5 linked regions of the Pyrobaculum calidifontis JCM 11548 genome follow. The protein of the gene in region 3 binds, or shares a complex with, the protein of the main gene of each other region. Links are inferred from orthologs where the notes say so. Each region holds a gene or a part of one and is shown on either strand. Other genes may lie near its edges.

The links.
Region 1: PCAL_RS05170 (region 3) and PCAL_RS09160 share a complex: the UniProt entries of both Methanocaldococcus jannaschii proteins name them as parts of the 30S ribosomal subunit. The link is inferred for Pyrobaculum calidifontis JCM 11548 from one-to-one orthologs.
Region 2: PCAL_RS05170 (region 3) and PCAL_RS03360 share a complex: the UniProt entries of both Methanocaldococcus jannaschii proteins name them as parts of the 30S ribosomal subunit. The link is inferred for Pyrobaculum calidifontis JCM 11548 from one-to-one orthologs.
Region 4: PCAL_RS05170 (region 3) and PCAL_RS00030 share a complex: the UniProt entries of both Methanocaldococcus jannaschii proteins name them as parts of the 30S ribosomal subunit. The link is inferred for Pyrobaculum calidifontis JCM 11548 from one-to-one orthologs.
Region 5: PCAL_RS05170 (region 3) and PCAL_RS02980 share a complex: the UniProt entries of both Methanocaldococcus jannaschii proteins name them as parts of the 30S ribosomal subunit. The link is inferred for Pyrobaculum calidifontis JCM 11548 from one-to-one orthologs.

What each region holds. Positions count from the first base shown.
Region 1 is NC_009073.1:1,610,575-1,616,589, forward strand. What follows is about bases 1,942-4,917. They hold PCAL_RS09160 (30S ribosomal protein S8e), read right to left. Parts: upstream 3,640-4,917; coding sequence 3,244-3,639; downstream 1,942-3,243. Other genes in these bases: PCAL_RS09145 (50S ribosomal protein L21e), read left to right, coding at 1,942-2,187; PCAL_RS09150 (ATP/GTP-binding protein), read right to left, coding at 2,198-2,947; PCAL_RS09155 (signal recognition particle subunit SRP19/SEC65 family protein), read right to left, coding at 2,954-3,247; PCAL_RS09165 (Gar1/Naf1 family protein), read left to right, coding at 3,746-3,994; PCAL_RS09170 (TFIIB-type zinc ribbon-containing protein), read left to right, coding at 3,991-4,887. In the rest of the region: PCAL_RS09130 (signal recognition particle protein Srp54), read right to left, coding at 1-482; PCAL_RS09135 (ATPase domain-containing protein), read right to left, coding at 513-1,343; PCAL_RS09140 (class I SAM-dependent methyltransferase), read right to left, coding at 1,416-1,841; more of PCAL_RS09145, read left to right, coding at 1,888-1,941; PCAL_RS09175 (MarR family transcriptional regulator), read left to right, coding at 4,919-5,359; thpR (RNA 2',3'-cyclic phosphodiesterase), read left to right, coding at 5,356-5,916; CCA tRNA nucleotidyltransferase, read left to right, coding at 5,913-6,015.
Region 2 is NC_009073.1:588,407-594,375, forward strand. The notes cover bases 994-3,923. They hold PCAL_RS03360 (30S ribosomal protein S17), read left to right. Parts: upstream 994-2,201; coding sequence 2,202-2,645; downstream 2,646-3,923. Other genes in these bases: PCAL_RS03350 (NAD(P)/FAD-dependent oxidoreductase), read right to left, coding at 994-1,651; PCAL_RS03355 (30S ribosomal protein S19), read left to right, coding at 1,724-2,200; PCAL_RS03365 (ERCC4 domain-containing protein), read left to right, coding at 2,638-3,282; PCAL_RS03370 (family 1 glycosylhydrolase), read right to left, coding at 3,246-3,923. In the rest of the region: PCAL_RS03345 (MmgE/PrpD family protein), read left to right, coding at 1-632; more of PCAL_RS03350, read right to left, coding at 689-993; more of PCAL_RS03370, read right to left, coding at 3,924-4,340; PCAL_RS03375 (universal stress protein), read right to left, coding at 4,340-4,765; PCAL_RS03380 (type II glyceraldehyde-3-phosphate dehydrogenase), read right to left, coding at 4,758-5,792; PCAL_RS03385 (phosphoglycerate kinase), read right to left, coding at 5,789-5,969. UniProt on the Methanocaldococcus jannaschii protein: One of the primary rRNA binding proteins, it binds specifically to the 5'-end of 16S ribosomal RNA.
Region 3 is NC_009073.1:914,165-920,167, forward strand. What follows is about bases 1,190-4,153. They hold PCAL_RS05170 (30S ribosomal protein S4), read right to left. Parts: upstream 2,930-4,153; coding sequence 2,450-2,929; downstream 1,190-2,449. Other genes in these bases: PCAL_RS05155 (hypothetical protein), read left to right, coding at 1,190-1,288; PCAL_RS05160 (hypothetical protein), read left to right, coding at 1,323-1,526; PCAL_RS05165 (isoaspartyl peptidase/L-asparaginase), read right to left, coding at 1,523-2,422; PCAL_RS05175 (30S ribosomal protein S13), read right to left, coding at 2,960-3,421; PCAL_RS05180 (ABC transporter permease), read right to left, coding at 3,450-4,153. In the rest of the region: PCAL_RS05150 (DUF72 domain-containing protein), read right to left, coding at 186-896; more of PCAL_RS05155, read left to right, coding at 935-1,189; more of PCAL_RS05180, read right to left, coding at 4,154-4,865; PCAL_RS05185 (ABC transporter permease), read right to left, coding at 4,862-5,932; PCAL_RS05190 (ABC transporter substrate-binding protein), read right to left, coding at 5,984-6,003. UniProt on the Methanocaldococcus jannaschii protein: One of the primary rRNA binding proteins, it binds directly to 16S rRNA where it nucleates assembly of the body of the 30S subunit. With S5 and S12 plays an important role in translational accuracy.
Region 4 is NC_009073.1:811-6,715, forward strand. What follows is about bases 2,132-4,997. They hold PCAL_RS00030 (30S ribosomal protein S7), read right to left. Parts: upstream 3,968-4,997; coding sequence 3,296-3,967; downstream 2,132-3,295. Other genes in these bases: PCAL_RS00020 (replication factor C large subunit), read right to left, coding at 2,132-2,285; PCAL_RS00025 (replication factor C small subunit), read right to left, coding at 2,285-3,265; PCAL_RS00035 (hypothetical protein), read right to left, coding at 3,989-4,204; PCAL_RS00040 (winged helix-turn-helix transcriptional regulator), read right to left, coding at 4,273-4,497; PCAL_RS00045 (hypothetical protein), read right to left, coding at 4,519-4,917. Also shown: PCAL_RS00010 (ORC1-type DNA replication protein), read left to right, coding at 1-741; PCAL_RS00015 (winged helix-turn-helix domain-containing protein), read left to right, coding at 738-1,025; more of PCAL_RS00020, read right to left, coding at 1,020-2,131; PCAL_RS00050 (ATPase domain-containing protein), read right to left, coding at 5,035-5,808; PCAL_RS00055 (cytidine deaminase), read right to left, coding at 5,851-5,905. UniProt on the Methanocaldococcus jannaschii protein: One of the primary rRNA binding proteins, it binds directly to 16S rRNA where it nucleates assembly of the head domain of the 30S subunit. Is located at the subunit interface close to the decoding center.
Region 5 is NC_009073.1:524,180-530,037, forward strand. Bases 941-3,759 are described here. They hold PCAL_RS02980 (30S ribosomal protein S3), read right to left. Parts: upstream 2,766-3,759; coding sequence 2,115-2,765; downstream 941-2,114. Other genes in these bases: PCAL_RS02960 (V-type ATPase 116kDa subunit family protein), read left to right, coding at 941-951; PCAL_RS02965 (methylenetetrahydrofolate reductase), read left to right, coding at 951-1,625; PCAL_RS02970 (ribonuclease P protein subunit), read right to left, coding at 1,606-1,848; rpmC (50S ribosomal protein L29), read right to left, coding at 1,845-2,084; PCAL_RS02985 (HAD family hydrolase), read right to left, coding at 2,852-3,547. In the rest of the region: more of PCAL_RS02960, read left to right, coding at 1-940; more of PCAL_RS02990, read right to left, coding at 3,760-4,359; PCAL_RS02995 (50S ribosomal protein L22), read left to right, coding at 4,418-4,972; PCAL_RS03000 (hypothetical protein), read right to left, coding at 4,969-5,430; PCAL_RS03005 (mechanosensitive ion channel family protein), read right to left, coding at 5,480-5,858. UniProt on the Methanocaldococcus jannaschii protein: Binds the lower part of the 30S subunit head.

The sequences.
Region 1 (6,015 bases), 700 kb from region 3 along the record:
TCTCTCTCGCCGTAGAAAGGCACGCCGATTTTCTCCGCCAACTGCTTTAACTGGTCAAAGGCGGCGGGCCTAATCGTGTCAGTCTCCACTAAACCCACCTTATACCCCCTCTTTGCCAAGTACTTGGCCAACTTCGCCGCAGTAGTCGTCTTACCGCTCCCCTCTACCCCCAGGAGCAGTACCACATACGGCTTCTTCGTAGGCTTAAACTCAGCCGGCTGCTCGCCCCCCAACAACTTTACCAACTCCTCGTAGAGCACATAGACCAAATACTCCCTCGGCGGTATTCCCGCAGGGGGCTTCTCCTCCCTTATCCTCTTTACCGCACTGTCGGTAAAGGCCTTTACCAACTCCAGCGGAACATCAGCCTTCAACAAGCTCCTCTGGATTTCCCTCGACAACTCCTGTAAAACCGCCTCGTCTATGTAGTCTACCCCGCGTATCTTCTCAATTAGCTTGCTAAATACCTCGCTCAGCTTCACAGACAGACGCGAGTGAGACAGTAATAAACTTTAGGCCGGCGGTGCCTGTTGCTGAGTAAGCGAGGCGTACCACATGTCCACTTGTTTCATAAAGTTCTCAAGCCTATCTAGAACGTAAATTCCGTAGTGTGGGTATATTTCGAAGACCAGCTTCTGCGGCCTTACCGGCGTCCATCGCATCTTTCTAATGAACATCACTCTAAAGACAAACCCTCTGTACTCCATTAGCTCCAGCTTAATCACGCCGCTGGCCAAGTACTCCTCAACTCCAAACCTGCTTATCTTGTTCTCCCCCGTCGGTATCTCCGAGGTCATCAACGTGGTCACGTCCTTAAGTTTCCTTAGCTGAAACACTAGCTCCCTCATGTACTCCCTTACCCACAGCACGTCTGTGTGAGACGTTATAATCAGCGGGGCTATTGGGTCGATGACGAGCCTCTTTATCCCGAACTTTTTCACATACTCCAGGATTATTTTCGCAATGTCTCTGGGGTCGGCGGACACCTTCTCCTCCTTGGCGTATGTCCTAAAGTGCGTGCGGAGGTCAACGAAGACAAGCTTGTTTTGGCTTTCTAACGCGTCAAGGTCCCACCCCAGCGACTCTCTGACGCCCCTCTTGACGTCTTCCGAGGGCTCGTCAATGGTAATGTAGAGGCCAGGCTCGTCGTATAATTCGGCGCCGGTCTTGAGGAACTGCAGACTGAATATAGTCTTGCCTTGGCCAGCCTCGCCAGCTATTAGGTAGATCTCGCCCCTGCGAAAGCCCCCCTGGAGGAGCTGATCGACGTACCAAATGCCCGTGGGAGCTCTATTGTCGTACTGGTAATACTCCTGGTACTCATAATCCTGCGCATAAGACATACGCCCCCTACTGGCGGCGCAAATATATTTGTTTTGTTCACATATGCATACCCTTCAAGGGCATCTATTTAATTACGTTGCGTTGAATATGTACCACTCCCCCCTAAACTCAAAAAACGTCCTCTTCGCAATGCGTCGCCACAGCTGGTGGGCCTCCGAAAACCGCTGTGGCTCAAGCGAGGAGATGAACAACGCCGCGTCAAACGCCCCATCTCTGAAGGGGGGAAGCCAATAGTCCCCAAGCACCAACTCGCCCAGCTCTCCCCTCCTATCCCTCGCCCTCCTCAGCATATCCTCGGAGAGGTCTAGGCAGACCACGTACTTGTCCGCCAACACCTCCAGCGCAATGCCGACGCCGCACCCGGCGTCCACGACTCTCTCACCTGCTTGCCCCGATATGAGCCAGTACTTCCGCCTCTGCTCTCCGCAGTAAACCTCCTCGTACACCTCGGCCAACTTCTCGTAGAGCTCGAGCACCCCCTTCTTGTCGCCGTACACGTGGGATACGGGACAAACTTTATTAAGTGTGCGGATTGTCCACGGCATGGTCAAGCGGACTCACGGCTACCGTTACAAGAGCCGGAAGTTGCTCTCTAAGGCACCACGGGAGCGCGGAATGTCGGGACTCTCTAGGCTTCTCTATGAGTATAAGCCGGGCGACAAGGTGGTGATAGACATAGATCCGACGTTTATCTCAACGGCGCCCCACCGGCGGTACCAAGGCAAAGTTGGCGTCGTAATAGGCACACGGGGGAGGGCATATGTAATAGAGACGTACATTGGGGACAAGAAGAAGATCATAATAACGACGCCGGAGCATTTGAGGCCACACTTGGGAGGCTGAGCGAGCGGTTCTAGGGGGGCAGTTGCGCGTCTTCTCCGCCTGTGTAGTGTAGCTGTATTTGGTAGTAGAGCTTGTCGAGACCCTCACCGGTTTTTGCAGACACGAATATGGGCTCAATGAATCCGCCTAGGTTGGCCACTGATCGGAGTATCTCTTTCTCATACCTGGGGAGCTCTATGGACTCGAGGAGGATGTCGGGGTCCTCGGCCCATTGGGCTATGTTGGCAACTGCCTCTTCGCTCAAGAGATCCGCCTTATTAACCACGAGGACTTGGGGCTTCTTGAAGCGTATTCTGCTCGAGAGCGCGAGGAGCATCGTGGTTGCAAAGCCGTCGACGCTTTGGACGTAGACTGCGTCTGCCACGTATACTACTAGGCTGTGGACGTCTGAGAGCTTCTGCACGAGGTAGGCGCCGCTCTGTCTAAATGCGAACAACTCCATTTGGCCGGGCGTATCGATTAGGTATATTGGGGCTCCCACCACTTCCATTTCTTCCTTGATTCTCTCCGCCTCCGTGACCACCATGTCCACGGCGGCTATTATAGACGCGTTGGGGCCCAACTTAAACTGCTTCATTATCTTCCTCGCGCTAATCCTATCCCGAATGTCTATGTCGGGAGTGTAGGGGAGATACTCCGCCGCTGGGTCTAAGTTGACGACACCGACGTCGTAGCCTTGGTCGTCGAGCCAGTTATACAACGCAGACACTAGCGTTGACTTGCCTGAGCCAGCCGTGCCGATGAAAAATACTGTATACATTGCGGACTACTGCCCTCTTATTCTCCTTATTTCCTCAGCCACCTTGGCCGCTATGGAGGCCGGCTTCTCGTCGCTTTTCACTAGGAAATAGCCGCGCGCCCGTTCTTCAAACCAAAGCGGGGGGTACTTCTTCTCGGGGTAGGACTCGTAGCTGTAGCCCAGTCTTCTCAAGGCCTCCTCTACCTCTTGTATCGTGGGCTTGGGAACTGCGACGCCTTTTGCGATTATTCTGCCTCTGGATTTGGGTATTGTGGAGTCTAGGTATACAAGCCAGAGGATTCGGCCTCCCCTTTTCTTCATTCTATGAGGACGGCGTTTATCACGCCGTCTTGGCCGGGGCGCGAGGTGACCACGGCCTTCCCCACCTCCGTCTGGATAATGGCCCCCTTAACTATGTAGTTCCGCCTCGCGTAGTCGGGGTTTGATGGGGAGGAAACTATTGAGAGAATTTTCGCTTTTACATGGCGCCTCTCCTTAGGTATGTAGACATTTGCATATCTGGCCTGCCTCAGCCTCACCTTGTGGTTGCCTCCTCTTACCCTCTCCACGTATCTGATATCCTCTTCCCCTAGCTTTGGAATCTGTGGGGGACCTCCGCCGAGCGCCTTCTTTTTCGTCTTTCTTACCCTTCCCTTCTTGCCTCCGCTTGGCTTTACTAAGTCTCCACCTTTGTAAAACGCCCCCAGCTTCACGCCCCCACTACTTGGTGGGGTTTATAAGTCATCAGCCTTTATCTGCCTTGCGGTAATACGGGGATATTGGGGGGAACTCTTATTAAACTAAGCTTCTTAAAAGGCAATGAAACGTATTGGAGTTGCTCTTCACTACTCACGTATGGGGAACCTCGTGGTGCGTCTCTCCGAGGTTCCCCCGCTTTATGTAAATGTGTATACCTTCACGATGAAAAAGGTGGGGGTGTTGTACGACGTAATTGGCAACGTTAAAAGCCCCTACGGGCTTGTAAAGCCCCTAGCCAAAGATGAGAGCATAATTGGACAGTCGCTGTATGTAAGACTTCAGGACCTGGAGAAGAGGAGGGGGAGATGACCCGGAGACTTATCTTCGAGGTGGAGGAGTATCGCTGCCCTGTGTGCGGCAGCGACAAAAACATAGTTATCGACTACGAGGGGGGGCAGATAATTTGTAAAAACTGTGGAACTGTACTAAAGGAGGGAGTCGCCGACTTGGGCCCAGAATGGAGGAAGCCTGAGGCGTCTAGGGCTTATGCAGGGCCCATAGGATCCTCCATTGGCGATATTGAGCGTGGAAATGTGAAAATCACGGATAAGCTCAGGGCCATAATGCTTGGCAAATTCTCAAAGCCTATGTCGACGCCGTTGGAGCGCCTTGAATTAGATGCTAGAGAGTTTTTTGAAAGTGCCAGAGTTAGAATTGGCCTCCCTAAGGTGGTTGTAGACGAAGCTGTGGCTCTGTATAGGGAGGTGTATAAGGCGGGCTTTAGGGCTCCTAGGATCGAGGGGTACGCCGCCGTGTTGTACTTTGTTGCAAAGAGGCATGGGCTAGCTTCGGTGACTCTAAAGGCTTTGACGGAGAAGTTGGGCATTGATAGGTCGGCCCTTATCTCTGCTTATATGGAACTTATGAAGGTGGCGCTAAGCCTCGGCATTAGGCCGCCGAAGGCAGATCCAAAGATCTACATACCGAGAATAGTCGCGTCGCTCGGCATAGGAGATGAGAAGTCTGCAGAGGTGCAACGCGTGGCTGTAGACATTTTGCGGTACATAATATCCTCGCCGCGTATTAGAAATGGTAGAAAGCCCCAAGTCTTGGCCGCGGCGGCCGTCTACTATGCATGTTTCATCGCCGGCGTTGAAGTGACTCAGAAAGAGCTTGCGAGAGCTGCAGACTCCACGGAGGGGCCTATTAGGGAGCTCTTGAGAGAGCTAGCCGACAAGCTCTACATAGAGCTCACCGTGTAGAAGGCTTAAAAAGGTCGGCGTAGTGCTCTTTGTGTCTTCCCAGGAATATACAGAGGAGAGTGATGTATTAACCGAGGTGGAGGTGCAAATTTTACAGGGGCTTGAGAGACTTGGCGGAAGCTACCAGCAGAGGAACTTGTGGAAGTACATTGGGATAGATAGTAAAACTGGTCTGCCCATCTTGGCGAGGCTTGAGAAGCGGGGGTTGATAGTCAGAGAGCGCGTCGGTGGGAATAAACGCGGCGTATATACGATAAGGCTGACGGAGAAGGCCTATAAACTGCTCAGCAAGCTGAGGGAGGAGGCTGTTGAGACTTTTAGAGTTGATGAAAGCTCGCTACCGGAGGAGCTTAGGCTTCTTCTATCTATACCGTGCACCTACTGTCCATACTCGGACAAATGCGGCGTAAGCTTTATCTCTCCCCAGAACTGCGAATTGTTCGCCCGGTGGTCTTACAGGCTTAGGGTATGAGCGTGAGGAGTTTTGTGGCTATTGACATAGAAAATCCCGACGTTGTGAAGAAGATTGAGGAGTTTCAGAGGGAGGTCGCCAAGCTTGGCTTAGACATCAAGTTTGTGGAAAAGGAGAACCTCCACATTACTCTGCGGTTTCTCGGCGAAATACCTCAAAGCCGCGTAAACGACGTTGTTAGGGCCTTGTCTTCGTTGAGATTTACGCGTTTTTCTATGAGGTTGAGCGGAGTCGGGGTCTTCCCCGACTTGTCAAGGCCGCGGGTTTTGTGGATAGGCGTGTCGCAGGGCGCAGAGGAGCTTTCGAGGGTTGCCGCCGCCGTTAGAGCGGCCGTGGATAAGTACGCGGAGCATGTCGAGGAGAGAGATTTTACGCCGCATCTCACTGTGGGCAGGTTGAAGTCTAGTCGAAACGTGGAAAGGCTTAGGGACCTTGTCGCACGCTACAACGGCGTAGAGTTTGGCGTTGTGGAAGTGACTAGCATTAAGCTGAAGAAGTCCGTTCTTACTCCGCGTGGACCTATTTATAGCGACTTATTTACGCTAAATCTTACGTGAGCTTGGAAGAGGTACTGGAGGAGGCGTATAAGCTCGTAACGCCGACGCCCGAGGAGGAGAAAAAGGTGGCCGAAGTGGCCAGCAACGTTAAAGGTCTCG
Region 2 (5,969 bases), 330 kb from region 3 along the record:
TCGACCTCTCTGTGTTAAAGAGACTGGAGGAGCTACAGCCGCCCCGCAGAATCCTAGACACATACATCAAGCCCTACCCCGTGGAGTACCACGCCCAGACGGCCGTGGAGGCGGCGCTTAAGCTCAGGGAGAAGGTGAGGCTAGACGAGATTGAGAAGGTTAGGATAGACACGTACGAGGCGGCGTACACGATCATTGGGCCAAAGGATCCTGAGAAGTGGGACCCCCACACCAAGGAGACGGCCGACCACTCCATCATGTGGGTCACCGCCGCCGCCCTCGTGTGGGGCCCCATCAAGATTGAGCACTACCGCGACATTAGAAACCCAGCGGTACTCTCCCTAATGAAAAAGATGGAAGTCAACCTAGACCCCGAGTTAGACAAGCTCTATCCACAAGCCTTCCCCACCGTCATTACAGTTGTGACAAAGAGCGGCTCTAAATACACCGAAAGAGTCGACTACGCAAAGGGCCACCCCAAGAACCCAATGACAGACGCCGAGCTAGAGCAGAAATTCAACGAGCTAACACAAGGCATACTCCCCGACGAAGTTAGAAAAAGAGCCCTAGACATCATGTGGAACCTAGAGAAATACTCAGTTGCCGATCTTCTAGAGGCCCTCGCCGTATAATACGCCGCAAACTCTCACTTTTTCTTTAGATTTAGATTACGGGATTTTTTAGCCTCCTATTTTGATGCTTTCCAGTCGACGAGGCTGTGGATGGGCTTTCCCTTTAGCTTCATCACGTAGGCTGTAGCCGAGAGCGCGGCTGCGACGCCCATAGCTGCGGAAATGACCGCTTGTTTGTAGGGGTATGCCACTATGTCGCCTGCGGCGAAGACGCCGGGTGTCTTGGTCTTCCCCTCCCAGTCGGCAATTATCTCTCCCCTCTCGTTTAAGTCGACTAGGTGGCGCACGAAATCGCTCTTGGTGACGTAGCCCACTTCGACGAAGACTGCGGCGACGGGGAGCTCCTGGACTTCGCCTGTCTTCTTGTTTCTTACGACCACGGCCCTCACCTTTGTGTCGCCCTTTATCTCCACTACCTCGCTGTTTGGGACAAAGACGGCCTTCCCTAGCCTCTTGGTCTGTTCTATGAACTCGTCGTCGTGTATAGGCTTGTCGGATGGGTAGATCCAGTAGAACTTGTTGGCCACTGAGGAGAGGATTGTCACAGGCTCTCTCGCCAAGTCGCCCCAGCTCACCAGTGCCACGTCTTGGCCTTTGAAGAACGGCGCGTCGCAGATTGTGCAGTATGAGACGCCCTTGTTTTTGAACTTGCTCTCCCCCGGCACTCCCAGCTCCTTTGGCGTTTTTCCAAAGGCTAAGATGACGGCGAGGGCCTTGTACTCGTCGCCGCCTTCTGTCTTTATGACGAAGACGTCTCCGCTTTTCTCCACCGTCTTCACTTCGTCGAATATTATCTCGGCGCCGAAGGCGCGGGCCTGTTGCTCCACGCGCTTTGCGAGCTCTGGGCCTGAGATCTTCGGAATTGCTGGATAGTTCTCTATAAGGGTAGTCATGTTCAACTGGCCCCCTAAGTCTTTGCTCACCACGAGGGTCTTTAACCTCTGCCGCGCGGCGTAAAGCGCCGCGGAGAGGCCGGCGATTCCGGCGCCTATTATCACTACGTCGTAGTCCACCTCCATGTGGGGGAGTCGATGGGTGTTTTTAAAGATGAATGAAAAAGGTTTTAAACACTGCCTATTGAGCTTTCTTCGATGTCTTCAAAGGAGGCGGAGGCGCAGAAGGGGAAGCAGGGGTGGATTACGCCAACTGTAATTCCGCCCGAGGAGTGGGGCAGCTTTAGGTACAGGGGCAAGACCTTAGAGGAGCTTTTAAACATGCCTATGGACGAGTTTATAAAGCTCCTGCCTGCGCGGCAACGGAGGAGCTTGAAGCGTGGCCTTAAGCCTGAGCACAGGAAGCTCCTTGAGAAAATCCGCAAGGCCAAAAGGCTGATGGCGCAGGGCAAGAAGGTGACAATAAAGACGCACTGCAGGGACATGATTATACTGCCCGAGATGGTGGGTCTCACGATACATGTGTACAACGGCATTACCTACATCCCGGTGTTCATATCGCCGTGGCACATCGGCCACTACCTAGGCGAATTTGCACTTACGACGAGGATTGTGCAACACGGCGAGCCGGGTCTAAAGGCCACTAGGTCATCTCTACACATCGCGGCGAAGTAGTATGACAGTCGTAAAGCTACAGTCTAGGCCAAAGGTTGGCGACGTTGTTACACTTCCAGACGGCAAAAAGGTGGAGGTGAAGAACATCGGCGTGCCCTACGTCTTGCCTCCGGCGGCTGTGTGCGACGACCCGCTCTGTCCCTGGCACGGCCACCTTAAGATAAGGCTGAAGCTCCTCGAGGTGACGGTGGAGAAGGTTAGGATGCACAAGGCAGCGGTAGTCACACACGAGTGGGTGCACTACCTGCCTAAGTACAACAGGTATGAGAGGCGGCGGAGGAGGATGAGGGTCAGGGTGCCCGAGTGCATAGAGGTTAAGCCCGGCGACAAGGTGATAATCGCCGAGACGCGCCCGCTGTCAAAAACCATCGCGTGGGTGGTAATAGGGAAGAAGGAAGACGTGGTTGAGTGGAAGGCGAAGCACGAGACTCTGCCAAGTGTCTAATGCGGTAGTCCTAGTAGATACGCGAGAACACGCGTCCCCAGTCCTCAGAGCGATTAAGGAGACCGGCTGTGGCGTAGTTAAGACAAAGCTGGAGGTGGGGGACTACGTCGCCGGCCACTACGTCTTTGAGCGAAAGAGCGCTTCCGACTTTGTAAACTCGATAATCGACGGGAGGCTCTTCGACCAGGCGGAGAGACTGAAGGCGTCGGGGCTGAAGCCGCTAGTTGTAATAGAGGGCGACCTCTGGGCGGAGCTGGAGTTTAGGAAGATATCTCCCAATGCCGTCTTAGGCGCACAGCTGGGTCTCTACGCCATGGGCGTGGGAGTGGTCTATGTGAGAGACGAGTCGCAGACGGGGGCTCTCGTTTGTCTGGCGGCCAAGAAGGGGCAGGGGGGCGTAAAAGTGCCAAGCGTGAAGAAGAGCGTCGACGTGAAGAGGCTTCAAATAGTCTTCCTTTCCTCGCTTCCCGGCGTAGGGCCAAGGCGAGCCGAGGAATTGCTGAGGCGGTACGGCTCGCCGTTGAACGCCCTGCTGAACTACAAGTCGTGGGACATCGACACCAAGAGACACGCCTTAATTAAGCGCGTGCTAGAGACGCCCTACGGCGACAACTCGTCGCTTGACAAATTCCTATAATCCCAACGCCACTCGAGGCCCAAGTCCAGTTTACCTAGTTGACACGGCGGGGGGCTTTCAAGCACTTTCCTAAAAGATTTGGCAAGCGGCGTAATTACTCTAGTGGTCCCAACCACGTCCACTAACGCGAAGAAGGGCTGGTACCCCATGCCCCACTCATAACCATGTAGAAAACTCCACCAAAACACGGCCACAGGCTTTACCCTCTGGAAGATGTTCGCCATGGCACATAAGTATTGAAGCCTGAGCTCCTCGTCCCTCGTCGCAATTCCAAACTCAGTGACGGCAAGCGGCGTAGGGGCCTTCACTCGGCCAAGCTCCTCAGGTTCCAGCACGTAGGTGAGAGCGAGATCCTTGAATTTTCCCACGACGTAGTAGTTTATCGCCGTGTAGTCCATTTCTCTAAACATGTCCATGTACTGCCGGTGCCCCTCCAGCGCGTACGTCACAGGTCTAAGGAGCGGAGACGCACGGATTTTCGTATATGAGAAAGTGAAAGTTGTGGGTATGCCGTACTGCTTTAACACGTCCCTAGCCTCGGCTATGGCCGCGTTTATGACAGCCTGAGCTCTTCTCCAGTGCTTGACCGCTAGGAAGCCGTAGGGGGGCAAGTCGCCCCTGATGTACGCCAAATAGGCGTATGTGTTAGGCTCGTTGAATATTAGGGCCACGTCGATGAGGTCCCCCAGCTCCCTAGCCACGAGATCCACGTAGCTGAGAAACCTCTTAGCCACCTCTCTCGACTCCCAGCCGCCCCACTTCCACACCCAGCGGGGATTAGTAAAATGGTGCAGAGTCACCCACAGCTTGAGCCCACGCGACTTGGCCGAGGAGAGATACGTCCTGAAGAGCTTTACGGTCTCTCCGTCGTACACGGCCTCCCGAGGCTCTAGGAGGCCCCACTCCACGCCGGTCCTAAAGGCGTCTAGCCCAATCCCCCGGGCTATGTCTAAGTCCTCCTCGTAGAAGAGGAAGTGTTGCGCCCCCCTTTCGTCGGGCAGATCGCAGCGGCAAAAGCCGAAGTGCTGATACGGCGAAACGGCGGCGCCTATTAACACTACCTCAGTATTAAGACGGAGGTGTTGGCCGCGATAGCGACGGCCACCGAGGTGCTGTTGTACAGAAGAGCAGAGGCACCGTAGTAGCCCCTCGAGAGGAGGATAACCATGTCGTAGTTGCTCTCCGACAGCTCTTTCACAATCTCTGAAGCGACGGTCTCCATCTCCCCCATCCTTCTGACTTTGAAGAAGTATCTCACGCCCCTCTTCGACATAAACTCGTCGACGGCCCTCTTTAGCTCTTCGGCGGAGGGGTCGTCCTCGCGGGGGGTCACGTATAGGAAGACCACCTCGGCGCCGTACCTCTCCGCGAAGTCTGACGCCACGCTGAGGACTTCCCTCAGCCTAGCGGCGCCCATGGGCGACACTGGCACTAGTATCCGCCTGAACTTGTAGGCAAGCTCGTAGTACGGCTCGTCAGGCATAGCGCTTCCCCTCAGTGAAGAGCTTAAGCGACTTGTCAGTCTTCTCTATGGACTGCCACTTGGGCAATACGCCTAGCGCGGCTCTTATGGCGTCTACATTCTCAGGCACTACTATTGACTCTTGGTGCACGCCGTACATTAGGTACAGCTCGTCCCCCCTCACAGTGACAGAGTCTCTGAAGACTGCCACCTCTGGGAAGTCGCCCCTCGGCCTCCCCAGATCTCTGGCGTATTCAATGAACTGCGCCAAGCTCTGGAAGCCCGACCCCACGTCGGCGAGGAATATACGCGGCGTTTTAGCAAAGGCCTCCAAGACCTCGTCCCGGCTCCTGGGACCGTCCAGCTCTATGTAAGCCATGTGCATGTGCATAATTGTCACAGGCACGGCCACGGCCATTGTGACTATGTCCACGTCCTTAAGCACAGTCTGCACGTCGGGCCCGTGGTGGCTCGGCACAGCGGTTGGGTTTGGAACAACGTCGTTGATGGGGCCCTTCTTGTGCTCCTTGGGGTCGGCTCCCCTCCTAGCTATGAAAATCCTAGCCTTCCTAATCCCAATCCCATTCAACAGAAGCGCGGAGAGGACGCGCGTAATGCCGGTGGTGTTGCAGCTCACAACGCGTATGTACCTCTTCCCCCTCGCCTCGTCGTAGTTGGCCAAGGCGTTGAAGCTGACCTCTGCCACATCTGCCTCCTCGCCGCCTTGGAATATGTACCTCTTATCCAGTTGCCGGTAGTACTTCTCCTTGTTCTCTCTGCCAACGTCCTCTGGAGAGGCGTCTACCACGACGTCTGAGGCCTTCACCAAGTCTTCCACAGTGCCCGCCACCTCGATGCCAGCCTTTTTGAACTTCTCCACTCTGTCGGCCGCGGTGTACACCGGGAACCCCCTGGCGGCGGCTATTTTAGCCTCGTAGTCCGGGGTCATCTTCACGACGCCCACGACCCTCATGTCGTCTTGCAACGCAACGGCGTCGGCTATCCTCTTCCCTATTGTGCCGTAGCCCACTACGCCGACCTTAATCATGGCCAAAACTTCTTCGCGGACATTAATAAGGCTTTTACCGCCGGCATCTCCTCGCCGCCGAGCGTCTGTATAAACGCGCGGCCGCCCGTGGAGACGTGGAAAGCCCTATCCAACACCCCAGCCATCTCGGCGGCCATTATGGTATGCCCACCGCCGAGGATAAGCCTCTTCTTCGCC
Region 3 (6,003 bases):
ACGGTAGTTTAAGTAGGGGTCGGGGCCGGTAGTCTAGCGGAAGGATGCCCGCTTGGCGTGGTAGCCCCAGAATGCGGGAGATCCCGGGAGGGAGACCCCCGGGAATTCGAATCCCGGCCGGTCCACCATCTTTCTAGCGTACATCCGGTGGAGGAAAGCCTCCGTAGCTCTGCTACTCCACGTGTCTACCCCCCTCTTATTATCGACTTGAATCTTCTCGCATCGTCAAACATGTAGACGTTGTTGAAGAGGACGTACGCCGCCTCCCCCTCCAGCGACTTGATAATTTCTGCCAGCTTCCGTAAATCGTCGTCGGTGTACTTATAGCGGTAGTTCACCTCTCCCGGGAGTCCGTGTAGCCTAAAGTAGTAAATCCCGCCCCGCAACGGCGCCCTCTTTAGGGGATCCACTACAATGACTACCCCGAGAGACGCCACTCTCTCAATGAGCGTGGGGTCTTTGTAAGTCTCGCCACGGGGCTCCCACGCGACTTTGAACCCGGCGCCAGCCACCGAGGCAAAGAAGTCGTATATGTAGGGCTCCGGCTTTAGGCTAGGCGGCGTCTGAAACACTAAGACCTCTGGGCGGAGAGGCGCCACGGAGTCTACAAACTCGTTCCACAGCTGGAAATTCTCCTCGGTGGGCTTCAGCAGGCCGTGTCTCTCAGTGGGCTTGAACCCCTTCGTCCTTTTAAAAGTGGGGCTATCCGCCGGGTGCGTCAACCCCTGGAAGACTTTGACTGTGAAGTGGAAGCCCGGCGCCTCCTCCCTCAAGGCCTGCATCTTCCCTCTGTTTGGCATATTGTAGAACGTCTCTTGTAGCTCAGCTACATCCAGCGTTGAGTATATTTGTCGGCGCGACTTGGGAAAGCCGCATGTGCCCACTAACACCTCCACATGTCTACTACCTTTTTATTTTAAAAACGATTTGAGACGTGGAGCGCAGGTCTATATATTCCGGCGCGAGGAGTTGCTACGCCGAGAAAGAGGGCGTATACGTGGAAAGCGGCGCGATGGATCTCGCAAAGGCCGCGGCACACCTCTACTTGCACATGCTGGACCTGGAGAGGGGATACACGTATGACCACGACTGTGCCAGAGTAAAGATGACGCCCGAGCTATTTGAGGCGAGGTCAAAGTACCTCGTCAAGCTGTGCAGAGAGCAGGGGGGCAGAGACTGCGACGAAATTGAAAAACTGGTCGACTACGTGCTTAAGAACTTCGAACTCCCGCCGTGGGCGATGGAGCTCGCGAAAAAGAAACTTGTAAGAATATCGCGCCTCCTGTAGCATCAAATTTTTATACCCCAACGCCTTTGGGCAAATGGAAGAGGACAAAAGACAAGGTGTAGAAGAGCGGCTGAGAAAGTTGCCGGTAGATTACACATACGACGAAGACGAGGTAGTGGTAAAAGTCGGAAAGGGGAAGAGACTCCCGGAGGACCAGTTTAGAGACACAATTAACCAGCTAAAGAAGATGGGGTTTAAGTTTGACCCAGACACAAAGACTTGGAGAAAGAAAGTTTAAAGCTCCGCCCGTACCTCCCCCGGTTTTCCCCACCCCCTCGCCATTGCCCTAGTGTTGTAGCTAAACGCGAAGCGCCCCCTGGCGTCTACGCCTATCAAGCCCGCCGTGTCTGGCCCAAACCTCCGAGTGACGTACTCCACGGCCTTCTCCACGGCCGCGCGTATGTCGCCCGTCTGCTCAAGCAAATCTCTAGCGCGTAGAGAAAGCGTGGAGAGTATAATCACTTCGCCTACGCCAGTCGCGCTAAAGGCGCCAACGCCGTTCTCAGCCCAAAAGCCCGCCCCAGGCAGTGGGCTATCTCCCACTCTGCCTGGTAGCTTCAGCCACACGCCCCCGGTGGACGTGGCGGCGGCTAAGTTCCCATCTTTGTCTAAAGCCACGGCGCCCACAGTGTCTGCAAAATCTAGAACCCTCTTGAAATGCCACTTGCCCTGCCTGGCCTCCTCAAGAACTTGGCTAAACTGCCTATTCTTCTCCTCGCTGTAAAACTTGTAAAAGGGAGCAGTTAGGCCAAGCCTCTTCGCCAAAAGCGTGGCCCCCTCCCCCGCCAAAATGACGTGGTCTGTCAACTCCATGACGGCGCGGGCAAGCCGCACGGCGCTTTTCACCCCTTCGACGGCGGCGACCGCCCCCGCTCTGCCGGTCTTGCCGTCCATAATGCCGGCATCCATGTAGACTCGCCCGTCCAGCGCATAGACAGAGCCGTAGCCCGCGTTGAACAAGCCGCTGGCCTCCATATACTCCACGGCCGCCACTACGCCGTCCACTGCACCGCCCCTTAGCATCGCCGCAAGGCCCTCCCTCACCGCGTCCTCCAACGCCCTCTTAACCGCCTGCCTCTTTTCTTCACTTACCGCCCACCGCCCGGCCCCTCCGTGGACAACTAACGTCGTCACTAGACAACGGTAATAGACTCTTTTAAGCTATTGTTCTATCGTGATTTTGTCCTCAAGCTCTCTGGGCACGAGGAAGCCCGGCGACGTGACCCGCCTCCCCGCGACTAACACATGGCCGTGCACCACGAGCTGCCTCGCGTGGTGGATAGACTTGGCGAGGCCCATTCTAAACACCAGAGTCTGCAACCTCCTCTCCAATATGGCTCTTACGTCGAGGGAGAGTATTCTGTCCAACGGCACGTTGGGATCCTCGATGAAGCCCATCTTGTACAGCTTCTCCTTAAACGGCACCTCCAGCGGGGCCCTCTCCTCTGCGGTCATGGACAACAGGGCGCGGGCGCGCCTCACAATCCACTTAAGCCTAGCTCTAGCAAGCCAAAGCTCCTTCTTGTTCCTTAGCCCATACTCGCCCATTAGCTGAAGCTCCTCTAGCAACAGCTGCTTATTCCAAATCTTCTTAGGCTTACCAGCGAGGTACTTCTTCTTAGGCTTCTTCAAACCGCCCATGGCCCACCCCCACAGGCCCCATTTTTAAACTTACTTGCCTCCAGGCGCCGCCTTCTTCTTAGTGACGCCAGCAGTCGCGCCGAATCTGCCCGTGGTCACAGTCCTCTGGCCCCTCACCTTTAGGCCAAGAGAGTGGCGTATGCCCTTCCAACTCTTCAACTTCTTCATCAAGTCGACGTCCCTCTTAGCCGCTAGGACAAGCTCCGAGCCTATCAAGTGGAGGTCTCGCCCAGTCTCGGGGTCCTTCCTCCTGTTCAAAAACCACGCCGGGGCAAGCTCGTGGAGATTTCTCACAGCCCAGTCCAACTTGTTTATCTGATCCTCCGGGAGCAGGCCCAGCGTCGCGTGGGGGTCAATCCCAAGCTTTCTACATATGGCATAGGCAGTGGCAATTCCAATGCCCCTAATCTTGGCCAAGGCATACGCCACAGTCTTGTTCCCGTCCAAGTCCGTGTCCCCAATGCGGACAATGGCACGTATCTCTTGAGCCACGGCGCTTGCTAATCCGAGGTTTTTAAGCTTACTGCCTCCTCAGCCGCGGATTCACTATAGGCTCTAGGGCAAAGAAGATGAGCACAAACCCCACCGCGGTTATCACTATGAGTATGCCCGGGGGCAGTATCCACCACCAGGAGAAGTTCTGCAAGGCGCCGTTGTCAAAAGCCTGTTGCATAATCTGACCCCAAGTGGGTATAGAGGGATCGCCGAGGCCCAAGAAGCTCAAGCTAGCCTCAGACAGTATGGCGCCGGGGATGTTCAAAATCATTAAGGCGAAGGAGTATGGGAGAACAGGCGGCAGTATGTGTTTCCACATAATCCACCAGCTAGAGGCGCCGGCCAGCTTAGCCGCCTCCACAAACTGGCTAGTCTTAATGCTCAAAACCATGGAGCGCACTATGATCGTGGTGCCAGCCCACCCAAAGACCACCAGCACGAAAATAATGTTAAACAAGCTCCTGCCTAGCACAAATACAAAGAGAATAAGCAGGGGCAATAGAGGCAGGTTGTTCATCACGTCGGCAAACCTCTGTATAGCCTCATCTACCTTGCCTCCGACATAGCCGCTGACTATACCGAGGCCCATACCAATGACTGTGGCCAACACGGCTACCACGCCGCCTATGAAAAGCGCGACGGGGAATCCAAAGAGAAGTCCCTGCGCCAAGTCGCGTCCTAAGTAGTCTGTGCCCATTGCGCCGTAGACGGCGCCTTGGACAATAAGTCTAACATAGTCAACGCGGTCTCTAGGGTCGCCCACGAGCTCCACCTCGAAGATGTACGTGCCTTTTAGAGGCTTGAAAGACTCGGCGCTACACTTACTACTCTGGGGTATGCCGAAGATTATATACGGCAGTAAGACCGCTTCTCTTACCTCAGTCACAGTACAATTAACGCCTTGAGATCTCGCAAACTCCGCGGCTCTACGCACAACTCCGGGCTCCACAGACAGGACAATAGACCTAGGATTCTCCACAAATCTTACATACGGCGGACTTTCACCAGGACGAGGCGATGGGATGCCAGAGTCAAAGTCCATTAATACAACCTCTTGCCCGTCCGGCCTCTTTACCTTTATAGAGATTATTGGAAGAGATTCATAAAAAGTCAAATTGGCATATTTTAAAATAACGCCAGTGGGAAACTTATCAGCGTCAAAGTTATAAGAAAAGACCCACCTCTTCACATCCTCCTCCGTCGCAGTCGGCGCCCTCAGCTCCGATATATAGTGCTGAGGCAACTTCTCTGGCACAAAGTAGTTGTACCAGACAGGCGGCACAAGCTTGGGGTACTCCTCCCAATACTTAGGATTTGACCAATACCGTGTACCATAGTCCAGGGGAAATGTGGCAACTACGTAAATAGCGATGATAGAGAACAACAGTATTATAGCAAACCCAGCCACGCCAGATGCGCTTCTGAAAAACTCCCTAATCATGCCAACCTAATCCTTGGATCTACAATTACGTACAATATCTCGAGGATGAACCTAGCTACCACATAAACGAGAGTAAACACATACGTCAAGGCAAAAATCACAGGCTCGTCGAGGGCCGTAATCGCGGCGTAGTAGAGAGACCCCATGCCGGGCCAGTTAAACACACGCTCAGTAATTATGTAGCCAGAAATCGAGGCCGCCAAGCTGAGCACAAAATTTGTCAATATAGGCGGCAGAGACGGCCGCAGTATATACCGCCGCCGCACAAGCCCCTCGGGCACCCCCTTAGCCCTTGCAAAATTAACAAAATCCTCCTGCGACACGTTAAAGACTATATTCCGCGTCGTATACGCCCAACTGCCAAAAAAGACAATAAAAGAGGCCAAAAGAGGCAGAGCCAAGTGCCACAGCAAGTCTAGGAAATAGGCCACCGACTCGCTAGGCGGCGGCGTAGAGACCATGCCACCGGGAGGAAATATCTGAACCCCCCAAAGAATCTTAGGTGCATAAGCCAAGACAAAGACAAGCACTAGCCCCATGAACCACAAAGGCAGTGCATAAGAGATGGCAGACAACACAGACACAACTCTGTCGGCCCTACTTCCAATCTTTGAGCCAATGTAAATTCCCGTCCAAATACCCACGAGCGCCGTGAATACAATCCCCGTCGTCGTCAAAATTATTGTATTAGGCAAGCGGTCGAGTATTAGGTCTGAAATTTTCCTAGACCCCCATGAGGACTGCAATATCCGAGACTCCCCCAAGTCGAGGGTCAACAAGCGCCAAATCATTTGAGGCATTCTAAAATACCACGGCTGATTAATGCCAAGTTGCTCCGCCAAAGTCTTGTTGTACTCCTCGACCGCTTTCTTCACTTGCTCCAAGGGAAGTCTCTGCTGAATCAACTGTTGTTGATAGGCCCTGACTTGCTCGTCTAAAATTGACTTTAGTATCCTGTCGGAAAGACCAGTAGCCCCCATCAACACAGCTAATAGTACCAACACGCCGAGAAGGACTAGGAAGAGTGTAACCGCCTTAATAGCCAAAGTCTTGGCAAGAGAAGCCATGGGAGGTAAAAAGCCAGAATTAAAAAACTATACTGCCAGAGATATATAGGACTATCTAGTCTTTGTAGCCC
Region 4 (5,905 bases), 910 kb from region 3 along the record:
ACATTTATAAGACTAGGCCAAGAGTCCGACAGGCTTGGCGCATTTAGAATTGCGCTGGCAGTTGTTGGCCACAGCGACAGTATGATCAATAACTTAGACCCTTCAACGCGTGGGATTATGGGCAAGTTTGTAATACGCTTTCCTCCCTACACCAGGGACCAGATATTTGACATAATACTGGAGAGGGCGCAGATGGGGCTTGCCCCTGGCGCTTACAGCGACGAGGTTCTACAAATGATAGCAGACTTAACTGGCGCACAAAGCCCCCTAGACTCAAGCAAGGGGGATGCGAGACTTGCCATAGATATACTATACCGCTCGGCATATATCGCCCAGCAATCTGGGAGAAGGCAAATAACGCCTGAGGACGTCAGGAGGGCAACCAAGGAGGTTCTCTTTGGAGTCTCGGAGGAGGTGCTTAGAGGTCTTTCTCTACATGAGAAGTTGTTCCTACTGGCGATAGTAAGAGCTTTGAAAAGCACAAACAGCCCGTATGTTACCTTTGGCGATGTTGAAGATATGTATAAGATGATATGTGAAGAATTTGATGAGAAGCCGAGAGTGCATACACAGCTATGGACATATCTAAGCGATTTGAGAGATAAGGGGATCGTAGAGACGCGGTTAAACAAAAGAGGGGAGGGGGTGCGGGGGCGTACTACTCTTATCTCCATAGGATCGGAACCCCTGGATACGTTAGAGGCCGTTGTTACGAAGCTTATTAGAGAGGAGCTACAATGATAGAGATTGTGCTGGGATCTGGGTTGCGTGTTAGAGTAATATTAGCCTTGTGGAAATATGGGGAATTACACACTACAGAGCTGGCCCACAGACTAGGTACAAACTACCGACTTCTCATGCGACATATAGGGGTTCTCTCGAGATATGGAATAGTAGAAGAGCGGCGTATAGGACGGTTGAGGTTGGTGAAGCTTAGTAATAAAACACATGTGATAGAGCTTGCTAAAGCGCTTGCCAAAATGGAAGAATACCTAGAGGCTACTTATAAAGATACAACTCTATAGTAGATTTTTTATGTCAATGGGGCTTATCCCCAACGCTCTTGCAAGTCTCTCAACTACATGATCGTCCTTCTTAGCCAGAGCAGATAGTACATAAAATATTTCAGCATTTACCAGTCCCTTTGACACATGTAAATTTCTAGCGAGATATTCTACAACCATTTCTCTGCGTCTGCGGGCCTCCTTACTCTTGGCCAAGAGAAGTAGTCGCTGGGGAAACCCGTATCTAATAAACGGCGGTAGGCGAGGCTTATTTTTGACTTGAGAAACTCCGCCTAGTGCAAGCTCCATTGCATATGACAGGAGTTCCCACTCTTGTGTTCGTTTAACTATTCCTATAAACATGTCTGCTTTGCTTAATCTGTCAAAAGCCTCAGACATGACCTCTAGGTCTTTATAAACTATGGGAATTGTCTCGAGAGCCCACACGAAGTATTGTTCCCAGTCAAAAGATGGGTTAAACGAGACGGCGCGTGCTTCGTCAAACCAACGCGCCTTATATACTCTATCTAAGATTTCAAACATAGAAAGCTGGGGGTTTCTCTCCCCCGCCCTCTTTATGTCGTCAACTGTTAAAACTTTGCGCCCCGCCAAGTACAGCTGTAGGTCGTTTATTGCGGCCCGCAAATCGCCGTAGGAGGATTTGGCCAAGCTTCTAAGAGCCTCTTCTTCACACTTGGCACCTTCGCTGGCACAAATTCTCTTGAGCACTTCAACTACTTCGTCCTCGGAGAGCCTCTTTAGCCCAACCACTAGGGAGATGTCGCGGAGCGGCCGTAGCTTGGGGTCAAATGGGTTGTTGGCAGTTAGCACTATTGGCACTTTGGCCGTCTCTATTAGGTTAAGTATGGCCTCAAGTCCCCCTAAGTCTTCTTTTACATGTAGTCCATCCACTTCGTCAAATAAGACGATTTTACCCGCGTATCCGAAGAGAGATGCCTCTCTAAGTCCGCGGCCCACCACCTGCCTAATCCGCTCGCCTGTTCTTACGTCACTTGCGTTAAGCTCCACGAGCTCATATCCGATCTCCTTAGCCAAGGCGTGCACAAGCGTTGTTTTTCCAATGCCCGGGGGGCCCCATAGGAGCACAGCCCTAGCCTCTTTTATCTCTTTGTCTCTCCGCTTTGCCCAACGGGCGCAAAACTCCTGCGGAGCTTTAAACCGTGTACAAATCCACGAGGCCAAAATCTGCTTGGCTTCCTCTTGGTTTACAATCTCTGAAAAACTCTTGGGGCGGTATTTCTCCACCCAAGGTATTGGCATTATCTCTTCTTTGGCGCAACCCTTATCTTTTTGCCAATGGATCCAAGTTTCATGAGAAAGTACATCAATTGAATTTCTTCATCGGCACCCTGCGTCAATCTATAATCTACTTCAGATAGCAACTCGGCAACCTCGGCCTTAACGTCGTCGTCTAGTTGCATCCTTATTAACTCTCTCTGAAATACCCTTATTAAGTCGACGCCAGCTACGCCTTTTATGTACATAAGCTCTCTCAACTTATCCCGCGCCTTAGCCAAATCGCCGCCCATGGCCAAGTTAAACAGCTCAAGCACATCAGAGGGTCTAACAGCCGCGGCCGCAGAGGCCACCGCGTTTGCGTCAACCACCTTACTTACAGCCGCGGCGACTTGAAGCAGGTTTATAGCCTTCCTCATATCCCCCTCAGAGATCTCGTAGATTAGGTCTATGGCGTCGTCCTTAAGCTCAACGCCCTCGGACCTCGCAATTTCCCGTAACCTCTCTGCCATTAAGTGGCGCGGCATGGGAGAAAAGCGGAAGACGGCGCAACGTGAAATAATTGGGTCAATGATCCTGCTTACGTAGTTTGCTAGTAGTATGAATCTGGTGTTTTGTGCGTATATTTCCATTATTCTGCGTAGTGCTTGTTGGGCGTCTGAGGTCATGTTGTCTGCTTCGTCGAGTATTACGAGTTTGAAGGGGGCCTTTCCCACGGGCGCCGTTCTGGCGAACTCTTTTACTCGCTCTCTTATTACTCCGATTCCTCTCTCGTCTGAGGCGTTTAGCTCGAGGGTGTTCTCACGCCAGTACTCCCCATACAGCTCTCTCGCCAAGACCAGGGCCATCGTCGTCTTCCCAGTGCCAGGAGGCCCGTAGAAGAGGAGATGCGGCAAATTCCCCGCCTTGACAAACTCCCTAAGCCTAGCCTTAACCTCCTCAAGATCCACCACCTCCTCAAAACTACGCGGCCTATACTTCTCAAACCAAAAAAGCTCACTCATGGCAGTAGAACTACTTGAGTTAAAAACAGTTTAACGAGATGCTGCAGCTATACGTTCAAGCTCTTCGCGCTTCCTAACTGCATAGCTCTTGGGATCGTTGGCGGCGGCGGCCATGATCTCGTCCGCTAGACACTCCTCAATTGGCTTAGGGTTGTTGAAGGAGCACTGTCTAGCCCCCTCTGTGATCCACCTCAGCGAAAGATCTAGACGCCTCTGAGGCGACACGTCCACAGACACTGAGTAGGCTATGCCGCCCATGATAATCCTTGTTATCTCCTCCCGCGGCGCAGTATTTATAATAGCATCAATAAATACTTGTATAGGATTTCTTCCAGTCTTATAATATATTATCTCAAATGCCCTCTTAACTATATTGTACGCCTTATGTTTCTTCCCCGTATTTCTCCCAGGCCGCATTAATAAATTCACCAGACGCTCGACAATCGGAATGTGCGCCTTTCCAAACCTACGCTTTTGGTAGCGCCCCTCGGTATGTGGAAGAACTACGGGCTTTAGGCATATGTACCTCCTCAGCCCAGGGTCTCTAACGACGACGTCCTCAAAGCTCCACTTGCCAAACAACAGAATTGGGTTCCCGTCGAGCGTCTTTAATTCTCTGGGACATTCCTCAATTATTGGGACGTCGCCTATGTACTCCACTCGACTAGTCTTAGGCAGCTGCTCGCCGAAGATCGATGCCATCGCCGCACCTACAGTCAAGTTTTAAATATTTTCCACCTTCTCTGACAGTATATCCTCCACGGCGATTCTCGCTTTGTCATATTCGGCGTTGAGGCTGTGTAAAATACGTCGATACACATCTATGTACGAGGCGCTCTCCGCTTCTGCAATTTTGGTTGCCAAGCTCAGGAGAAATGAGGGAGAACAATCTACCACATACCTACTGTTCCCCCAAGCCACTACACATAGGCCTTTCACGACTGGTTGACGAGCGAGAAGTTAAATTTCTGCCATGTATAAATAAGTCGGGGGAGAGTGCACTGAAACTAATTAATTCTAAGTTTCCACTTGGTGTTACACCGCCTGCCCCCGTAGCACTGTCCTATATATTCGACAACCCCCTCTTTTCTTAGACGCGTGAGCACTGCAGTCACAGTGTGCCTTTTAATTCCAAGAATTCTGGCTATGTCGGCGCTACTCAGCTCCCCCCGCTCCTGTAATAATCTAATGATGGCCTCGGCGATGGCCCTCACGTCACTTCCACTACGCATATGCCAAAGTCGTTGCTAGCTTTATATCTTTTTAAAGCCGGCACCACATGAGCCTAGATGAGCGGGGTCAGAGGATCTGAGTCGTGAAGATCGGCGGATATATGAGGCGATGGTTTTAACCACGACGGCCGCCACATTGGAAAACCCAGATAGCTCTTTAAACACGGCGATTGTCTTCTTCAACAGTTGCATGGGGGGAGCTGCGTCTGGCTCTCCATCGTACCATATAAAACACCGCTTAAACCAACATATCTGCAGGTAGTACAATACGCCGTCCTCTACGTCGTACTCAGCCTCAGCCTCGAATAGCCCATGCCTAACGTATAGATATTCTCCAGCCACTTTGCCCCCACTCTTGATGATCTCCTTCTTTATTACTAAACCGCCCTTTCTAATATAAAGAGAGAGCTCCTCAGCCACGTATACGTGAAAAAGCAAAAATAAAGTCGTGCAGACAAAATATAGAAGATGTGAGTAATATGACGAAGACGGGATGTGCTGAGATGTGACGAGGTAGAACCCACCGATTTTTATACGTCAAATAGTCGGTAAATACGTCACAGGTACCATGGGCTCTCGGACTTGGCCTTTGACAACCACCCCTACCTTCGGCACTATTTCTACCTCATAAATCCCCGGATGTACGGGGCTCCAGCGCATTTTTCTAATAAACATGACACGTTTAAAGGCTCCATCTCGCGTCTTAGCTATGCCCATGATGAATACCCCCGTGGCTAAGAACTCCTCTACGCCATATCTACTGATGGCTCCTGAGCCGGAGGGAATCTCGGTAGTTATGATGTTAGTAGTCGCTATCTCCCTCTCTATGCTCATCACCAGCACCCTGATATACTCCCTAAGCACTTGCACGTCTTTGTCAAGCGAAACCAGAGGAGCTATTGGGTCTATGACCAGCCGCTGAGCCCCCAATGCCGCCACATAGTCCCGTATCGAGGCCACAAGCGATTTCGCAATTGCCGTGGGGTCCTTTTCTCTAATTCTCTCTACAATGTCCATCTCTGGCACAAGCACCTCCAAGAGGCCCTTGGCCCTAAGCTCCTCTATATCCCAGCCAAATCTCCTCGCGCCTTCTACAAATTGTTCATATGTCTCATCTACGGAGATGTATATGCCGGGTTCCCCATATTTAAGGGCGCCTTGTATTAAAAACGTAAGCGCGGTCAAAGTCTTTGCAGTACCTGTTTCGCCAGATATGAGGTATGTCCTCCCCCTGATAAACCCCCCTCCGAGCACTGTGTCAAGACCCTCTATGCCTGTGGGCACTGTCTCATAGTATAAGTGCCCTTCCACAGCTTCTCCATGGCTACATTATAAATACTCTTCTCTTACGCGCTACCGCAGGCGTTCTCCTGTGAACGCCATTGGCAGTAATTCGCTAAGTCTCGCT
Region 5 (5,858 bases), 390 kb from region 3 along the record:
GTATACATGTACGGAGTGCCGAAGCCCATCGAGATAAGCCCAGTGCCCCTCGTGGCTTTGATATTCCCAGTCTTCTTTGGCTGGATGTACGGAGACCTCGGCCACGGATCTCTCCTCTTCCTACTCGGGATCTTACTATTGACAAAGCTCTACGGGGGGAGGCATAGGGACTGGGGGGTCATATGGACTATAACAGGCCTTGTCTCAATGTTCTTCGGCGCCTTCGTCTACCAAGAGGCCTTCGGCTTCCACCTAGAGGAGTTTGGAATACACCTGCCCACAGCCCCCATACTCCCCTTATTTGGACACAAGACGTTTGTGGAAGTCGACGGCGTAAAGGCGTCGCTGGCAGCGGCGTTTCTGCTGGGGTTCCTACTTCTACTGCTCGCATTCCTCTCCAAGCTCATAAACACTGTGCTTAAGGGCGAGGGAGACGTGGCGCTCGCCATCGCGCTCCCCCAGCTGTTGTTCTTCTTCTCGCTTGGCATGGTGTTCTTCTCTCTCATCTGGCAGCCCATGGGCATGTACTACTTAGAGCCGTTGATGGGGCTTCCATGGGGGTATTTAGCCCTACTCTTCATAGTTTGGAGCGCCATCGGCGTCGTCGTAATAAGAGCGAGGTATAGACACCACGAGGAGGCCCCGCCGGTGGTAGACGAATTTATAGTGGGAATCGTCGAGGGGGCACTTGGCGCATTGGCCAACATACCCAGCTTCTCCCGTCTGGTAATCCTCATAATGATACACGGAGTTCTCACAAAGCTCGTCAACGGCGTGGCCCTCGGCCTAGGAGCCCCCGGAATCCTATTCGCCGTGTTTGGACACGCCCTAATTGCAGCAGCTGAGGGCCTCTTCTCGTTTGTCCAATCGCTCCGCCTCGTCTTCTACGAGGTGCTCTCTAAGTTCTACGAGGGGAAGGGCAGGCTTTTCCAGCCGTTGGTACTGCCGTAATGGAGGTAGTAGCCGAGATAACGTCATCGCTAAACAGAGACCTGATCTTAAAGAAATTAGCCAAGCTCAAGACGCTTGTGGACAAGGTCGACATACCTGAGGCGCCGGGGGGGAAGGCCACGGCCCACTCCTTAGCCGTCGGCGTGTTAGCAATGCAACAAGGTCTCGAGCCAATTGTCCACATACGCCTCCTAGACGTCAACAAGACAGGCCTCAAGTCGCTACTAGGCGCCGCGCGCCTACTCGGCCTAGAATACGTCGTCTTGCTTCAGGGCGACCCTCCAGCAGAGGGCTCCCCCGTGAGAGACGTGACCACAGAGGAGGCAATTGCCGAGGCCAAGAAGATGGGCCTCAAAGCTGGGGCGCTCCTCAGCCTACGAAGAGAGTATGCGAAAAGGCTGGAGGCGGGGGCAGACTTCTACCTCGCGCTACACTTCAGCCATAAAGACCAGCTAAGGGGCCTGCCGCGGAATGTATACCCCTACATAATAGTTGAGACGCCTAAAAACGCGCCCCTAATCCAACGACTTCGCCAAACGGCGGTGCCGCCCCAAAGGGCAGTGGAGCTGGCAGAGGAAATCGACGGGTTAGTCGACGCAGTTATAATCTCTGCCCCAGGGGACTTTGAAGCCCTTGTGGAAGTGCTCAAGCAGATTAAAGCAAGCCACAGGTAAAAAGCCGCCTATCTCTGTACCCCACTAGGTAGATCCCGTTCACAAGTTTTCCAATGTCGTGTATATAGAAGTGGCACGGGGCCTTTGGCACTGTCACAACTCTACCGCCGCTAAGCACTAGGAAGGTGTTGTAAGTCTCCCCAACCACCACGCCCCTGACTTTGTAGGAGCACTTGTATGTGGAAACTTCTCTCCCCAATAGGTCTAGACAACGGGGGCTCAAGCCTTAGCGCCGCCCTTCTCCGCTCGCGCGCCCGCCTTCGCCAGTTCTCTCTCAATAGTCAAAATCCTGGCGATCATCCTCCTAACTTGCCTAATGCGTCCGGGCTTTTCGACGAACCCTCTTGACCTTTGTGTCTGTAGTTTTACAAGCTCTGCCCTAAGCTGATTCAAGAGCTCCCTCCGCTCCTCTGGCGACATCTCTCTCAAGGCCTTGGGCTTGAGCTTTCTCTCAGACATAGGGCCAGTGTAAGTAGGCCTTTATTAAAATTATTGGGCGGCGGCCTCCGGCCTCGTAGGCGGCTTTATCTTATACTCGTCGGAGTACCGAAGCGTCGCTGGCGTAATTCTGACCTCTATGCCGTATATGCCAGGCTTCAGGAGGACGTGCACAACAGCCCTCCTCACCCGGTTCTTCGCATCATACCCTATCTTATACAACTTGCCGTACGTAATTTTTTCAAACTTGGCCCTCTCGGTGGAGAGCTTTCCGCTGACCACAATTTCAAAGCCCTTGGCCCCGGCCTCCATGAGCTGTCTAACTGCCACAAACATGACGCGCCTAAATCTAACCCCCCTAGCCATGGCGTTGGCAATTCTATACGCAACGACCTTGGGAAACAGCTCTGGGGCCTCTATCTTGGAGACGTCTATTACGTCGATCTGTGGATTCTCCACGCCTAGCTTATTAGCCAAAATGCTACTAACCTCTTTCACTATGGCGCCTTTCCTCCCTATAATCCTGGAAGGCCTCTCGGCATATATGACAATACGCGTGCCAAGAGGAGTCTTCAAAATCTCGGAGTCTATGTAGCCGTATTTCGCAAGCCTGTACTCCAGGAACTCCTTAATCATCCACTTCTTCTTATTCTCCTCCAAGATCTTCTTGTAGACGGGCAACCTCCTCTGCGCAGTAGACATCGCCACAGACATAGGCACTATTTTTAAAACTTTCTAAGACATACACCCTGGTGATGTAGATTCCTTTAAGGCGACGGGTGACCGATTCACCCCTTGCTGAGCCTCCTCTTAAGCACCGTCTCCACAGCCTCAGGCAACTCCTCCAGCGAGTCTATCTCCGCGTCGGGCCTCGTAGAGGTGAGGTCGACGCCAAGTCTCTCGCCGTATACCCGCGCCGCCCTGTCCCAATCTCCGTAGAAGATAGTCAAGAGGCCGAAGCGTTGCGGGAAATATACGTCAAAGACGGCGTTGTCGCCTACCATTACATCGGCGCCTTGGAAGTATTGAGGGCACGTCTTAGGGCAGCCAAAGCGGTCCGACGTCCTGACGCCATCTATCAGCCCGTCTAAGCCGAGGTGTTTAATAACCACCATTTGATAAACAGCAAGGCCGTTGGTAGCAATTTCGACCCTGTGGCCAGCCTCCCTAAGCCTGCGCAACGCCTCAAATGCCCCCCTATTCACCCTAAACGTGTGGATGTGTTTGTACAAGACCTCCACCAAGTCTGGCACCTCCCGTGCCCCCAGCTCCTCTGCCACAGAGCGAAACAAGCTCTGCCAGTCAAAGGCCTCCACGGCGAAGGCCCTCATAAGTTCTAGATTCCTGCGCCGCGCCCTCTTCCACACCTCCTCAGCCGTGGCCCCCACCTGGCGGGCAATCCTCTCGCATACTTCTAAAAACACGGGCTCCCAAGCGTCGAGCGGGATGAGCGTCCCATCCAAGTCCACTAGGACAGTAGCCATAGAGCCTCCACGACCAGCGCCACTAGTGTGACGCCAAACGCCGCGAGGGTGCCCCTCCTGTACCTCTCCCAAGCCCCCCTCCACGCAGAGGCGGAGAAGTAGAGGAGCAAGACCGAAGTCGCCGCGGCGCCAGTTGCCAAAATGTACAACCGCGAGTCAAGAGCCGCGGCCACCAGCCACAGCCCAATCGCCGCCGACAGCGCGGTCACAGACGCCCCCAGCTTGGCGGCCCTCTCCGGCCCCAGCAGAGAGGCGGCGGTCCTAACCCCGGCCCTCAGGTCGCCCTCAACGTCAATGGCCGTTTTCACAAACTCCCTGCCCAAATTTGCCACAAGCGAAGAGGCAAAGAGGAGCGCCAACACAGGCGAAAAGCCCCCAGCCGCCGCCATCCCATAGATATAAGTCATAGAGGTCAAAAACGCCACGATGAAGTTGCCCAAAAAGGGCACGCGCTTCAGCTTGGCGTTGTAGGCCGTGCCGAGGATTGCCGCAGATAAGTAGATGACAAGCGGCAGAAGGCCCAGCAGAGCCGCGGCCAGCGCGCCTGCAGAAAGCGAGCCGTACGCCACAGCCCTGGCCGCGCCCAAGCCCACCTCACCTGTCACCAGAGGAGCCCCCGGCCTATTGACCCTGTCCTCCTCCAAGTTGGCCAAGTCGTTGTGGGCAAACAACCCCGCCTCAGCTAAAAACGTGGAGACTGCCAACAGCGCAACTGCCTCAAGGCTCCTGCCGCCCGCGACCATGTAAGAGGCTGTGGAGGCTAAGGCGGCTAAAACCCCGTGCTCCCCCCTGATGAGTCTCCACAATCCCAGTAGAGACGCCACGGGGCTGAGCAGAGAAATATTTATAACCAACACTCCCAAGGGCCCCGTGCCCCACTTCCACTACTCTCTGACAGACGAACAAGCGGCAGAGCTGGTGTTTAAGAAGTACGGAGTAAGAATAACCCCAGAGCAGATAGCCAAGGCCTACGCCCCTGAGCAGAGAATGTCATGGAAAAAGAGCGTGGAAGTGGCCAGGTTTATCAAAGGGATGACTCTTAAACAGGCAAAGGCGTGGCTAGAGGACGTGGTAAAGCTAAAGAGACCAATCCCTATAAAGACATTCAAAAAGAAGCAGGCCCACCACGCAACGCCCTGGGAGGGGTGGCCAGTGGCCAAGTGGCCCGTAAAAGTGGCCAAGAGATACCTCCAACTCCTCGAAAACCTAGAAAACAACGCCAAGTTCAAAGGCCTCGACGTAGAGCGCCTAGTCATTATCCACGCCGCCGCCCACAAGGGGATAAAAATCCCCAACATCATGCCGCGTGCCTTCGGTAGAGCAACACCATTCAACGAGGAGACAGTAAACGTGGAGATAGTAGCCGCAGAGCTCCCCAAGGAGGTTGTGCCAAAACGCTACAAGCTAAACCTAGTAAAACGCTAGTCCTTAGGCAGACACCAAAGCCCCCTCTCCCTCTGCACAAACCCCCTCTTCCTCAACATCACACTGTTGAGATTCTTCCCATAAAGCCTGCGAATCTCTGAAAACGTGAGACAGCCATCCGGGCGCCTCTTCGCCTCCCTAATCACCGCGTCCCACCCCCCACCCGCCAGCTCGCCCGCAGGCAAGCTACGGAGAAAATCTCTGACAGCCCTCTCCACAGCGTGGACAACCCTCCTCTCCAAATCCCCCACACTACGCGACACGGCCTGCTCCACCGCCTTAGCAACCCTCTCCTCAAGATTAGCAGAGGCAAAGACCTCCTCCACAATCTCCCTAATCCTGAGCTTACAAGGCTGCTCCAGAAGCTTCACAATCACATCATCGAACGGCGCATCTGGCCGCGGGAGAAGACGCCTGAGACGCTCCACCAGAGACGGGTCCCTAATCTCGATATGCATAGGAGGAGAGTATATAAAACTATATAAAAGTTACCGTGAAAAAAGGGGCTTACTTCTTGGCCTCCTCTACCATTCGCTTAGCCAACGTGTATATCACCGGCGCCAGCAATATGCCCACCGCAATAGCCACGCCCCAGGCAACGTTCTGAACAACGTGCGCGGTCTGCGGAAACTCGGCAAATATAGCCCCAAGACCCACCATCAGAAACACTAAGTACACCAAGAACTTGGCATACGGAGCCACCCCAGCGAACTCTGGGTGATCCTCCACGATGTTACGCACAATAGTGTGCCCAATGAATATCCCAGCGCCAATAATGACGGTGCCAAGAATAAGCGGGTAGACAAGCGGACCAGTAAACAGCATCAAGTCCAGCGCGATAGAGACGATCAACGCCACGAGGCCGATCAGCAACAAGTTCCTCAAC